One region of the Paenibacillus amylolyticus genome, then DNA from elsewhere that is predicted to be linked to it. Evidence: predicted binding sites of a transcription regulator. Region 1 holds the regulator's gene; each other region holds the start of a gene.
What was found. Region 1 encodes Rex, which represses fermentation and respiration genes when NADH is low (regulators of the CRP and FNR family bind a similar motif). Its sites were predicted from a motif close to TTGTGAAATATTTCACAA; they were not measured.
Positions count from the first base shown of each region.

Region 2: the regulator Rex is predicted to act here: its motif matches at 1,586-1,603, upstream of pflB (formate C-acetyltransferase).
Region 3: the regulator Rex is predicted to act here: its motif matches at 1,548-1,565, upstream of adhE (bifunctional acetaldehyde-CoA/alcohol dehydrogenase).
Region 4: the regulator Rex is predicted to act here: its motif matches at 1,235-1,252, upstream of V6668_RS28635 (cytochrome ubiquinol oxidase subunit I).

Region 1 covers NZ_CP145892.1:4,261,524-4,264,742, forward strand. Annotated here, with positions in the region: gene V6668_RS18820 (amidohydrolase) at 1-973, opposite strand, end outside; gene V6668_RS18825 (redox-sensing transcriptional repressor Rex) at 960-1,613, opposite strand; gene dinG (ATP-dependent DNA helicase DinG) at 1,833-3,219, opposite strand, start outside.
Region 2 covers NZ_CP145892.1:4,491,613-4,494,831, reverse strand. Annotated here, with positions in the region: gene adhE (bifunctional acetaldehyde-CoA/alcohol dehydrogenase) at 1-742, shown strand, start outside; gene pflB (formate C-acetyltransferase) at 1,686-3,219, shown strand, end outside.
Region 3 covers NZ_CP145892.1:4,495,129-4,498,347, reverse strand. Annotated here, with positions in the region: gene V6668_RS19965 (hypothetical protein) at 1-411, shown strand, start outside; gene V6668_RS19960 (Crp/Fnr family transcriptional regulator) at 499-1,215, opposite strand; gene adhE (bifunctional acetaldehyde-CoA/alcohol dehydrogenase) at 1,646-3,219, shown strand, end outside.
Region 4 covers NZ_CP145892.1:6,506,454-6,509,672, forward strand. Annotated here, with positions in the region: gene V6668_RS28635 (cytochrome ubiquinol oxidase subunit I) at 1-1,113, opposite strand, end outside; gene V6668_RS28640 (hypothetical protein) at 1,496-2,788, shown strand; gene V6668_RS28645 (glycosyltransferase) at 2,785-3,219, shown strand, end outside.

The sequences.
Region 1 (3,219 bases):
GGATCAATGCAGCCAGTCTCATTTCCTCGAACATATCCAGGTTGTTGTTGCTTGCCGGTCCGTCTGTTCCGAGTGACACGGTAACTCCTGCTTTCAGCAACGCAGGTACCCGCGCAACACCGGAAGCGAGTTTCAGGTTACTTCCCGGGTTATGGGATACAGCCACATCATGACGGGCCAGAATCTCAATCTCTTCATCATTCAGATGCACCGCATGTGCAACCAGGGATGGACGAGAGAAAAAGCCCAGTTTCTCCAGATGTGCCACAGGACGCAGTCCATAATCAGCCACGTTCTGCTCGACTTCACGAAGCGTTTCCGACATATGTGTATGAAGGGGAAGGTTTAGGTCGTTCGCGACCTGCACAAGCTTCTCTATGTAGTCAGGAGGGCATGTATATGGTGCATGTGGCGAGATTACGGTTGTAATGCGACCATCTGCCTGTCCATTCCACTCACGCGCAAACGCAGCCGACTCCTCCAGCTTCCGCAATTGTTCTTCCTCCGAGCACAACCCGATTACACCACGTGCCAGTGCTGCTCTAACGCCGGATTGCTCCACAACTTTGGCAACTTGATCCATGTGATCGTACATGTCCAGGAAAGCTGTAGTTCCGCCTTTCAACATTTCAAGCACCGATAGCGAAGTTCCCCAATATACGTCTTCTGAAGTCATTTTCGCTTCCATCGGCCACATTTTTTCCTGCAACCATACTTGCAATGCAAGATCGTCTCCGTGCCCTCTGAGCAACGACATCGCTGCATGACCATGCGTATTGATCAGACCCGGCAGGAAGAACAGTCCTTTTCCATCCACTTTGGTACAATTTTTGTCTTCATCCGGCAATGTCTCACCAATATGCACAATCTTGTCATTCTCAACAACCATGTATCCGTGGACCACGTTCCATGTTGTGCCGCCTTCATTAACAGCAAATTTGCCATTGTGAATTACCCATCTATTTGTTGTCATCTTCCTCGTCGTCCTTTCCAGTATCCAAGTAATAGGCCAAACTAAGCAGATCTGTTGTAAAGTCAGCATGGTGAATGCGGATATGCGGCGGTGTTTTTAGAATGGTTGGTGCAAAATTAAGGATCGCTTCAATTCCTGATTCAATAAGCTGATCGGCTACATTTTGGGCTTCCGTATCCGGAACCGTGATAATTCCGATGCGAATGTTTTCCATTTTAACCGCTTCCGTCAATTCATCCATTGGTTTTACCGTCAAACTGTTGATTTGACTACCTATCTTCGGTCCATATGCATCAAATACAGCAACAATCTTCATGTTGTCTTTCAGATATGCGTTGTAGTTGGACAAGGCTTGACCGAGGTTACCCGCTCCTACCAGAGCTACATTAATTTGCTGATCGATTTTGAGAATGTGACGAATTTTCTCGATCAGATAGGATACATCATACCCGATCCCTTTACGACCAAAATCACCGAAGTAAGCCAGGTCTTTACGAATTTGGGCCGGATTCAGATCCAGCCTCTGTCCAAGCTCTTGAGAAGAAACAGTAGCCACCTCACGCTGATGCAACTCGTTCAAATAACGCAAGTATACAGGCAGACGTCGTACCACCGCTTCCGAAATTTTATCCGATTTCATTCTTGCTCCCCCTTACCAAGGCCACGATAAAATAATAGATGAAAAGATGAGCATTCTGTATAAAACTCAAAGATAAACGTGACATTTTATACAGAATGCTCCTTGTAATTTGGGTTATAAGTTCTTACGTGCAACTGCTTTAATCGGATACGGAAATATCTAATAAAGTTTAACGCCAAACGATAGTGTCATGCAATGATATAACGAACAAAACAACCATTATTTTTGTTCATTAGCAGGTTTTTCCAACCACTCGGTGATTCGTGGAACCATCTGCTCCGTGAGCATATGCTCCATTTTGGGACCAGGTAATGAATACAAAAAGAATTTACCATAATACGCTTCAATCACCCGTGTATCATAAACAATGACAATTCCTCTGTCCTTTGCTGTACGCACCAATCGGCCAAATCCCTGTTTGAAACGGATGACCGCTTGTGGCACGGACAGTTTCATGAACGGATTTTTCTTCTGTTCCTGAAGCAACTCACTCTTGGCTTCCACCAACGGATGATTCGGTGGCTGGAAAGGCAGTCGAACAATAGCGAGACAGGTTAGGGCCTCTCCCGGGATATCTACACCCTCCCAGAAGCTGCTTGTGCCCAGAAGTACCGTTGCTTTGGCATCTTGAAACCTGCGAGTCAATTTGGAACGACTTCCACTGTCAACGCCTTGCCCAAGCAACGAGATGTCGTTGCCAGACAGTGCCTCCTTCAGCGGATCATAGACCTGTCGCAGCATCTTGTATGAAGTAAACAGAACCATCATGCGTCCACGCGTAGCAATTGCCGTCTCTGCAAGTGATTGCACCAGCATATTAACAAAGTGCGCATCACCCACACTTCCCTTCACACTCGGGAAATCACGCGGAATCACCAGAAGTGACTGATCGCGATAGTTGAAAGGTGATGGCAACATCGACGTTAACAGCCGATTGTTCTCGGCCGCTTCCTGCAAGCCAAGCTGTTCAATCATGAACTGGAATGACTTATCTACCGAAAGCGTAGCCGATGTAAGCACAACACTTTTCTTTTTATCAAAAAATAAATCCTTAAGTTGTGCACTCACATCTACAGGTACGGCATACAGCTGGAGAGATTTGCTGCGGAATTGGCCGCTGGCTTCCATCCAGTACACCGTTTTGGCATCATCCATACGCATGAAGAAACGTAGATTCTCCTTCAATGTGGTCAGATCTTTCAGCAGTCCTGTAATGTCCGTGATCAGACTATCCGATTGATAATCATCCTGATCCTCTTTCACTTCAAGCAGCAATTTGTCCCCTTTGCGAACCAAATCACCCAGAGTCACATAGATCTGGTTCTCCAGATCCTGCAACTCCTGCCATTTTGCAGGTTTCTGAGATGCTTTCAGACGCAGTGAAAATTGCCCCGTCTCTCCCGGTGAAGCATCACTTCGTTCAGGCAACAGACCAAACAAGGCATCGCTCATACGATCCCACAGCTCCTTAACTTCAAGAGCGAGCGGGAACATCTGATCCACCATGGAGCCCCATTGCACCGAATTTTCATGCCCGGATAACTGCGAACGAAGCATAGGCAACTGTCCATTACGACTGTCTTTAAATAGGCGGGTCAGTGTATGA
Region 2 (3,219 bases), 230 kb from region 1:
TAACACCAAATATCCATTGGCCGACTATGAGCTGACTCCAGACGTAGCGATTGTCGATCCAGAATTCGTATATTCCCTGCCTAGAACAGCGGTTGCCGACACAGGAATGGACGTACTGACGCATGCGATTGAAGCTTATGTATCTGTTATGGCAAATGATTACACGGATGGACTTGCGATCAAAGCAATCCAACTGGTGTTCCAATACCTGGAGCAATCTGCGCTGCAAGGTGATAAACTGGCACGTGAGAAAATGCATAATGCTTCCACGATTGCAGGTATGGCGTTTGCCAACGCATTCCTGGGCATTAACCACAGCTTGGCGCACAAATGGGGCGGTCAGTATCACACCGCACACGGACGCACCAATGCCATTCTGATGCCACACGTCATTCGTTACAACGCGAAAAAACCGACCAAATTTGCATCGTTCCCGAAATATTCGCACTTTGTAGCGGATGAGCGGTATGCCGAAATTGCCCGTATCTTGGGATTGCCTGCTCGCACGACAGAAGAAGGGGTAACCAGTCTTATCAATGCCATCCGTAACCTGAACAAAATCTTGGGTATTGAAGAATCGTTCCAAGAGATCGGATTCGATGCCAAAGACTTTGAAGCACATGTCGATTATCTGGCAGACCGTGCCTTCGAAGACCAATGTACAACCGCCAATCCGAAGTTGCCGCTGGTAACTGAACTGGCTGATGTATACCGCAACGCTTTCTACGGAAAGTTTGAATAATAAATTTAGAACAAAGCGTGCTTTACGGCAAGAAGATCAGGGTTCCCCGAGAGGGGAGCCCCGATTGCCGTCTTTCACACAATAACGAGAGGGCAGAAAAACAGAAGAGCGAGCATCTGTTTTTCAGGATTTATTCTAAGATTTGATTTGCTCCGAGCATAGAGGAGCAAAAGGGTTCTAGAGAGGTTACACGTAATCCGTGATGTGGCTGTTTGAGCCAGATGTTCACACAATAACGGAGTGGGCAGAAAAACAGAAGAGCGAGCATCTGTTTTTCAGGATTTTTTCTAAGATTTGATTTGCTGCTCCGAGCATAGAGGAGCAAAGGGTTCTATAGAGGTTACACGGAATCCGTGATGTGGCTGTTTGAGCCAGATGTTCACACAATAACGGAGTGGGCAGAAAAACAGAAGAGCGAAGCACCTGTTTTTCAGGATTTATTCTAAGATTTGATTTGCTCCGAGCATAGAGGAGCAACGGGTTCTATAGAGGTTACACGGAATCCGTGACGTGGCTGTTTGAGCCAGATGTTCACACAATAACGGAGTGGGCAGAAAAAACTGAAGAAGCGGAGCGTTCGCCTTTATCCCCGGATTTTCCCCTTTGAAATATAAAATTGAAAAAATCCGGGGATAACAGCGATCGGAAGTTGTTCTGCCCGCGCAGTGGCTAAGTGTGAATTTACAGGGGTCAATGGGACACAGCGCAGGTGGAGTGAGTTAGTTCACTGGCTTTGTGACAAAAATCACAGATGATGAAAGCCCCAAGTCGTATACTGAAAATGTAAGAAAAACATTCATCCCGCGGTTCCGGTTCCCAAGTAGAGAGAACATGTTCCGGTTTATGTGAAACAATTCACATTAATCGCGGCTCTGGGCACACAATGCTACGAATGAAGCAAGATGTTATGTGTCCAGAAATCCAAATTAGTGGAGGGATTACGATGTCGGTGATTGAAAAAGATGTCAAACAACAAACAGGCTGGAGAAACTTTACCAAAGGAACATGGACCAAATCCGTAGATGTGAATGATTTTCTGGCACACAACTTGTCTCCGTATTACGGCGACGAAGCATTTCTCGCAGGTGCAACCCAGAATACCAAAGAATTGTGGGAGATCGTATCTGATCTGACCAAAAAAGAACGGGATAACGGCGGTGTCCTTGACGTTGATGTGAACACACCAGGTACTATTATTTCTCACCAACCCGGTTATCTGGATCAATCCAAAGAGCAGATTGTCGGCGTTCAGACCGATGCTCCGTTCAAACGTTCCATTCAACCAACAGGCGGAATCCGCATGATGATTGACGCATGTGAGGCATATGGCTTTGAAATGCCACAGGGCGTCATTGATATATTTACAAACATTCGCAAAACACACAACCAGGGTGTATTCGATGCTTATACTTCCGACATGCGTGCAGCGCGTAAAGCAGGAATTATTACAGGTCTGCCAGATGCTTACGGCCGTGGCCGGATCATCGGTGACTATCGTCGTGTAGCTTTGTACGGGGTAGACTTCCTGATTCGTAACAAAAAAGGCGAACTGAATGCACTCGAAGTTGATGTTATTGATGAAGATGTCATTCGTCTGCGGGAAGAATTGTCTGAACAGATTCGTGCATTGCAAGAATTGAAACAATTGGGCGATATGCACGGGTTCGATATTTCCTTACCAGCGACTACAGCAAAAGAAGCGTTCCAATGGTTGTACTTCGGTTATCTCGCTGCGATCAAAGAACAAAACGGTGCTGCGATGTCACTGGGACGTGTATCTTCTTTCCTGGATATCTACATTGAACGTGACCTGCAAGAGGGCATTTTGTCCGAAGAACAGGCTCAGGAATTAGTTGACCATTTTGTAATGAAACTGCGGATTGTCAAATTCCTGCGTACACCGGATTACAACGAACTATTCAGTGGAGATCCAACATGGGTGACTGAGTCCATCGGTGGTATGTCCGTGAATGGTGAAACGCGTGTAACCAAAAACAGCTTCCGTTTCCTGCATACGCTGCACAACCTGGGTCCTGCACCAGAACCGAACCTGACTGTTCTCTGGTCAACGAAACTTCCAGAAGCTTTCAAAGATTATTGCAGTAAAGTATCCATCGAAACCAGCTCAATCCAGTATGAAAATGATGATCTGATGCGTCCGATCTACGGTGACGATTACGGTATTGCTTGCTGTGTGTCGGCGATGAAGATCGGGAAACAAATGCAATTCTTCGGCGCTCGTGCCAACCTGGCAAAAGCTCTCCTGTATGCGATCAACGGTGGTCGTGACGAGAAATCCGGAGCACAAGTTGGACCTGAGTATCCTGCCATTACTAGCGAAGTGCTGGATTACAATGAGGTTATGAAACGCTTCAAACCAATGATGGAGTGGCTGGCTAAGCTGTATATGAACACCCTCAACGTCATTCACTACATGCACGATAAATACAGCTATGAGCGTATCGAAATGGCATTGC
Region 3 (3,219 bases), 230 kb from region 1:
TGGGCTGTCAAATTAAACGGCAAGGATATTGAACAGGAAGATTGGGACATGGAGCTTCATGCCAAAGATGAAGTGATCATTTACGTGAAAGCCGCTGACAGTGGGGGGGATGGCGTTGCATATCAGACAACGTTACTCAAGGTTAGCGGTGGAAACATTATGCCAACCCTTAATCGTCAATATGCCGGCGTCTACGTTCAAGAGTGCACAGTTCGCGATGTGTTGAAGTCCAGCGGCATTGTAAGAATGTCGGAGAACAACAAATTTGTCGTCTCGGTCGAGAATGTCACGCCTCGTATGAATGAGCGTTGGGTCATTATGGTGAATGACAAAGAATTAATGGAAAATGGTCTGGACATGAAATTGAATCCACGTGATGCGGTAAAGCTCGAATTAACCAATGCATCCTAAGTATACCAAGAAGCCCAATCTCTTTTTAGAGAACTGGGCTTTTTTTCATTAAATATATAAACAAGATCCGATCAGCATAGTCAAATATTAAATACGACAGATCTCGTTCGGGCAAAGCTCACAGTGACAGATTCCTTGCAGCATCTTCAGATCTTTGATGACAATCATTCCATTGTCATATTCAATCCCATCTTTCTTACGCAGGTCGCTTAACATGCGGTTTACACTTTCACGAGTGGCTCCAATCATATTGGACAGGTCCGTGTGGGTAATTTTTTTGTGAATAATGACATGCTCTCCATGAGGCTCACCATACGAATTCGACAACCGAATGAGGGTGGAGCAAAGTGCACCCGGTTTGCCATATAACATGAGATCCCGGAATTTGGTCTGTGTCAACCGATGGTGGATGCCCATCCATTTCATAAAATCGATCGCGAAGTCACAATGCTGGCATATCAGCATCTCCAGGTCTTTATGCTCCAGTACACCGATCTCACTGTCCTCCAATACTTCCGCTGAGAAGCTGTGTTTAGAGCCAAAGAAAGGATCAGCCTGCCCAATCATATCACCGGATTGATACATGTACATGATCAGTTCCTTGCCTTCATCCGTGGATTTGGTGATCTGGGCACGGCCCCGTTTCATATAATAAAGTTTGTCAGAGATGTCGCCTTCCCAGTACAGATGTGTACCTTCCGGATAGGTTCTATCTTTCATGGTAACCAGCAGATGGTTGAAATTTGCTTCCGAGAAACAGTTAGTATTACCGCGCTTTTCCAGTACAGTTGTTAGTTCTCTCATAAGTCTATCTCCCCTTTATGTCCATCGGACGACCTTCTGTAGTAAGCAGTAGCCTCCGAGGTTCGCCGCAAACCGTTGCCGTCCTGATCAGGGTCATCTCGGCCGGGAGGAAGGACGGTACAAATTGCGGTGGTTCAATTTTTAAGTTCAGTATATACCTAATCTTACCGTTTGAGGGGGAAGGAAAGGGGGCAAAAATGACGAAATTTCAAACATTGTGATAAAATTCACTTTTAATGGAGAGGATGAATTTTACAGCTCTATATTTTAAATAGGAAGTGGAAATGGTCGTATGAAGGACACTACAAAACTTAAATTAAATTTGTTATACTTTGTGAAAAAAATCACATAATTAAGTTTATTGTCATGTTACGATGTGAATGTAAACGAGAGAGACAAACTAATACGAACCTTTAGGAGGATGAGGGAGATGGCTGTAAAGAACGAAGTCGCCCCAGCAAAAGAACCGACAGCAGGTCAGTATATCCAAACGTTAATCGACAAAGCGAATAAAGCACACGCCGCATTCATGAAGATGGACCAGAAGCAGATTGACCGGATTGTGCAAGCGATGGCGCTTGCGGGTCTGGATAAACACATGATGCTCGCCAAGATGGCCGTAGAAGAAACAGGCCGCGGAGTGTATGAGGATAAAATCACCAAAAATATATTTGCAACAGAATATGTGTATCACAGTATCAAGTACGATAAAACCGTAGGTGTGATTGAAGATAACGAATATGAGAGCTTCCAGAAAATTGCGGAGCCGGTCGGCATTATTATGGGGATTACACCGGTCACGAACCCAACATCAACGACGATGTTTAAAGCACTGATCTCTATCAAGACGCGTAACCCGATCATCTTTGGTTTCCACCCATCTGCACAGAATTGTAGCCGGGAAGCTGCCAAAATCCTGCTGGAAGCGGCTGTGAAACATGGTGCACCAGCAGATTGTATCCAGTGGATTGATGATCCTTCCATGGATCGTACAAATGAACTGATGAATCACAATGATGTGGCTCTCATTCTGGCAACAGGCGGATCAGGCATGGTACGTGCAGCGTACAGCTGTGGTAAACCTGCACTGGGCGTAGGACCGGGTAACGTACCTTGCTTTATCGAGAAAAGCGCGGATATCAATCAGGCAGTTACGGATTTGATCCTGTCCAAGTCTTTCGATAACGGCATGATCTGTGCTTCCGAGCAAGCGGTCATCATTGAAGAACCGATCTTCGATCAAGTGAAGAAAAAAATGATTGCAAATGGCTGTTACTTTGTTAACAAAGATGAAGCAGCAAAATTGACAGCAGGTGCGATTAATACCGAGAAATGTGCGGTGAACCCGGCGATTGTTGGTCAATCTGCGGTAAGCATTGCGAAATTGTGTGGTATTGAAGTTCCAGCAGGCACCAAAATTCTCGTGGCCGAGATTGAAGGGGTAGGTACCAAATTCCCATTGTCGGCTGAGAAATTAAGCCCGGTACTGGCTTGTTACAAAGTTAAAACGGCAGCAGAGGGAATTGAACGTGCAGCAGAAGTGGTTGCTTTTGGCGGCATGGGTCACTCCTCGGTTATCCACTCCACAAATGAAGAAGTGATTGGCAAATTCGCAGATCGTCTGCAAACCGGACGGATTATTGTGAACTCACCATCCACACACGGTGCCATCGGGGATATCTACAACACAAACATGCCGTCATTGACACTGGGATGCGGATCATACGGACGTAACTCGACTTCTTCCAACGTAACCGCTGTGAACTTAATCAATGTGAAAAGGGTGGCTCGCCGTACCGTGAATATGCAATGGTTCAAAGTGCCGAACAAAGTCTACTTCGAAAAAGGGGCAACGCAGTATCTTGCCAAAATGCCTGACATCACACGTGTGGCCATTATTACGGATGCCATGATGGTGAAGCTTGGATATGTTGAAAAGGTAGAACACTATCTGCGTCAACGCCAAATGCCGGTAGCCATCGAAGTATTCTCCGATGTTGAGCC
Region 4 (3,219 bases), 2.2 Mb from region 1:
GGCAAATACCATCAGACGCATAAACCACTTTCCAGCGACCTCCAGCTTCTTGCGCATAGCCAGAAACGTACCGTACAGAGCCAGCACAATCATCAAACCACCCGCTGCGATCATAATGCGGAAACTCCAGAACGTTGTCCGTACCGGCGGGATGTAATCCCCCGGTCCATACGTCTGCTGATACTCAGCATTCAGTTCCTTCATACCTTTGACACTACCGGAGAACTGGCTGTAGGACAGGTAACTAAGTAACCCAGGGATTTTGATCTCACCCGTACTCTCCTGTTTATCCGGGTCAATAAAAGCGACCACCGTCCATGGTGCCGGATCTTCTGTCGTTGTCCATGTGCCCTCACTGGCTGCCATCTTCATCGGCTGTGTCTCCACCAGATATTGCGCCTGGAAGTGACCCGAGAATGCGACGCCGAATGAGGAAATAAGAGCGATAATGATCGCAATATTAAACGATTTGCGGAAGATCTCCACATCCTGCTTTTTCATCAATTTGTAGGCACTGATCCCGGTTACGACGAAGGCCCCTGTCATCAATGCCCCAAAGACTGTATGTGGGAACTCAACGAGAAGCTGACCATTTGTGATGAGTGCAAAGAAATCATTCATCTCGGCTCGGCCGTTGTTAATCTCAAACCCAACAGGATGTTGCATAAATGAATTGGCTGCCAGAATCCACAGCGCGGACAGGAATGTGCCGACAAACACCAGCCAGATGCAGGCCAGATGCACTTTTTTGGACAAACGATCCCACCCGAATATCCACAATCCAATAAATGTAGACTCCATAAAAAATGCCAGCAGCGCTTCAATAGCCAGTGGCGCACCGAACACGTCCCCCACAAACCGAGAGTACTCGGACCAGTTCATGCCAAACTGGAATTCTTGCAGAATACCTGTGACAACCCCGACGGCAAAGTTAATCAGGAACAGCTTGCCCCAGAACTTCGCCATCGTTTTGTAGATTTCCTTACCCTTAACAACGTACAACGTCTCCATGATTGCAACCAACAGTACAAGACCGATGGATAGCGGGACAAAAAAGAAATGGAAAATCGTTGTAAGTGCATATTGGATACGCGATAACATAATCGGATCCATACCGTTACCCCTTCTTTCTGTTCACTTCGCAGTATGCGTATTTGGCATTGAAGCTGCACCTTCGCTGTCTGTCCGCCAAATACGTTGATGAACGTATTGTGCCAGATTACCTATTTTATACATGTGAGAATTATCACAATCTTCGTCTCTAGAGCAAAAAAAAGTGATCCTGGTCACACAAAAGATAAAATTCAGCCTATTATCACAGCATGCCAACTGCATCTATTCATGGAAGATACTCATGTTTGGGACGGAATGCCCATATGTTAGTCTCAGGCATATCATGCGAAGTACCGTGAGGGCTTTACATATGAAGTGAAAGCATGAAGCACATGCAGAGTGAAGACGCTCCATATTACAGTCAAGGTGAGGTGAACTATTCATGGAAAAACCTGCACCACTACCAGGTGAAGACACCGAAGCCAGCCTGGATAAGGCCAGTACAACACAGCCCCCTGTCCGGTATGTTCTCTTCCCTCGCAAAGGAGGTTGGTCATCCTTTCCCTATCCCGATATTGCTGCACTGCTGTCGATCGAGGGAGAGGTCTACTATGTCAGCAGCCTGACGCAAACAGAAGATGTGCCTCCGGTCATTACCGCCATCTCCCTCCCTGAGGCTGAGCAGCTATTGCTGGAACCTCGCACCGTAGCCGTGGTCGCCCATCCCTACTGGCTAATAGCTACGGCTTCGCTGGAGCCTGAGCTATGTATTGCCCTGCTCCCTGAGCCTGCTGGAAACGAAGCAGAATCTCCGCTATGGGAGAGCAGTATTTCCAAACTGGTCGGCATCGCCGATCTGGTAGGCACATCCTCCGAAACACGTTATATGAAGCTGTTATTCCAAGGCGTACGTGCTATCTGGCTGGGCGGAGAAGACCCTGCACCTGCGGGTACGATGCAAAAGGATGATCTCGAAGTCCCTCTCCGGGACTACGAACTGCTCTTCTTGCATGCGCTGCGGCAGATCCTGTCAGGCACTCCAGATAGCGTCACCCTGCTTCAATGCAGTGTACGTGCCGACTTCTACCGTCAGCTCCGTGCCAAAGCAGGTGCACATGAGACGATATCCTTTTTGCTGGCAGCCTATGAGTACTTGCTTGAAGATCCGCGGGCCGTCCATTCGTTGCAAGAGGCCTTCACCCATGCGGTCATGAATGGTCGCAGTGATTGTGTGGTCTCCCATTATCGATTCCTGTCTGCCATCCATGCCCGGGCTGGACAGTTGGAGGACGCCCTGCGGGTGTATGGAATTAGTGCAGCAGATGAACAAGAACGGCATCATTATGAACAGTTATGTCGCTGGCTTGAGGCAGGAGAAGATCAACTTGTACGAGCGGAACTACTCCGTATGAACGATGATTACGGAAATGCCCTGCGTATCCTGGACGAACTTGGCGGAGAAACGGCGCGACATTGGAAATTCCGCATTTACCAGGAGACTGGACGTGTGGAAGAAGCACTGGCTCTGGTGCATGCAGTCGATATTCAGGATGATGCCAGTCGCCGGGATTACCAGCAATTATCCGGCAGTGCGCTGGCACTGCGAGGGGAACGACACGGGGCAGTCCGACATTTCCTTGAGACAGCACTGGAGGATGAAGATGCGCTGGTCCGGATTGTCGAGCTGGAGCTGTTGGATCATGCTGTACAGCAATTGCTTGGGGAGGTGCCATGATGCTGGACCCAAAGAAGCGTAGACAACAGTTGAATGGACCAATGGTGCACAGGGATATCCGAACCGAAACCACTTACACGCCAACGGAAACAGTCGATCGAACACATACAGACGCATTGGGAAATGGCGATCACACCCCGGATCATGCACAACCAACGCAGGACATCCGAAGCCAAGTGCATCACTGGAATGATTCACAAGGTCAGGCAGAACAGAATGCTGCTGTAACACATGAGGAAACAAGTATATTCAAAGAACCCTTCTCCATTCGTCGGGTTCGCAAAAACAAAGGCAACAAGCTGACCGCCATGCTCCAGGTTCGCAATGAACGTGGCCGATACCTTGAAGAAGTATTGCATGATCTGAGTGAGTTCGTGGATGAGATCGTCATTGTGGACGATGCCAGCACAGACGGAACACCGGACATATGC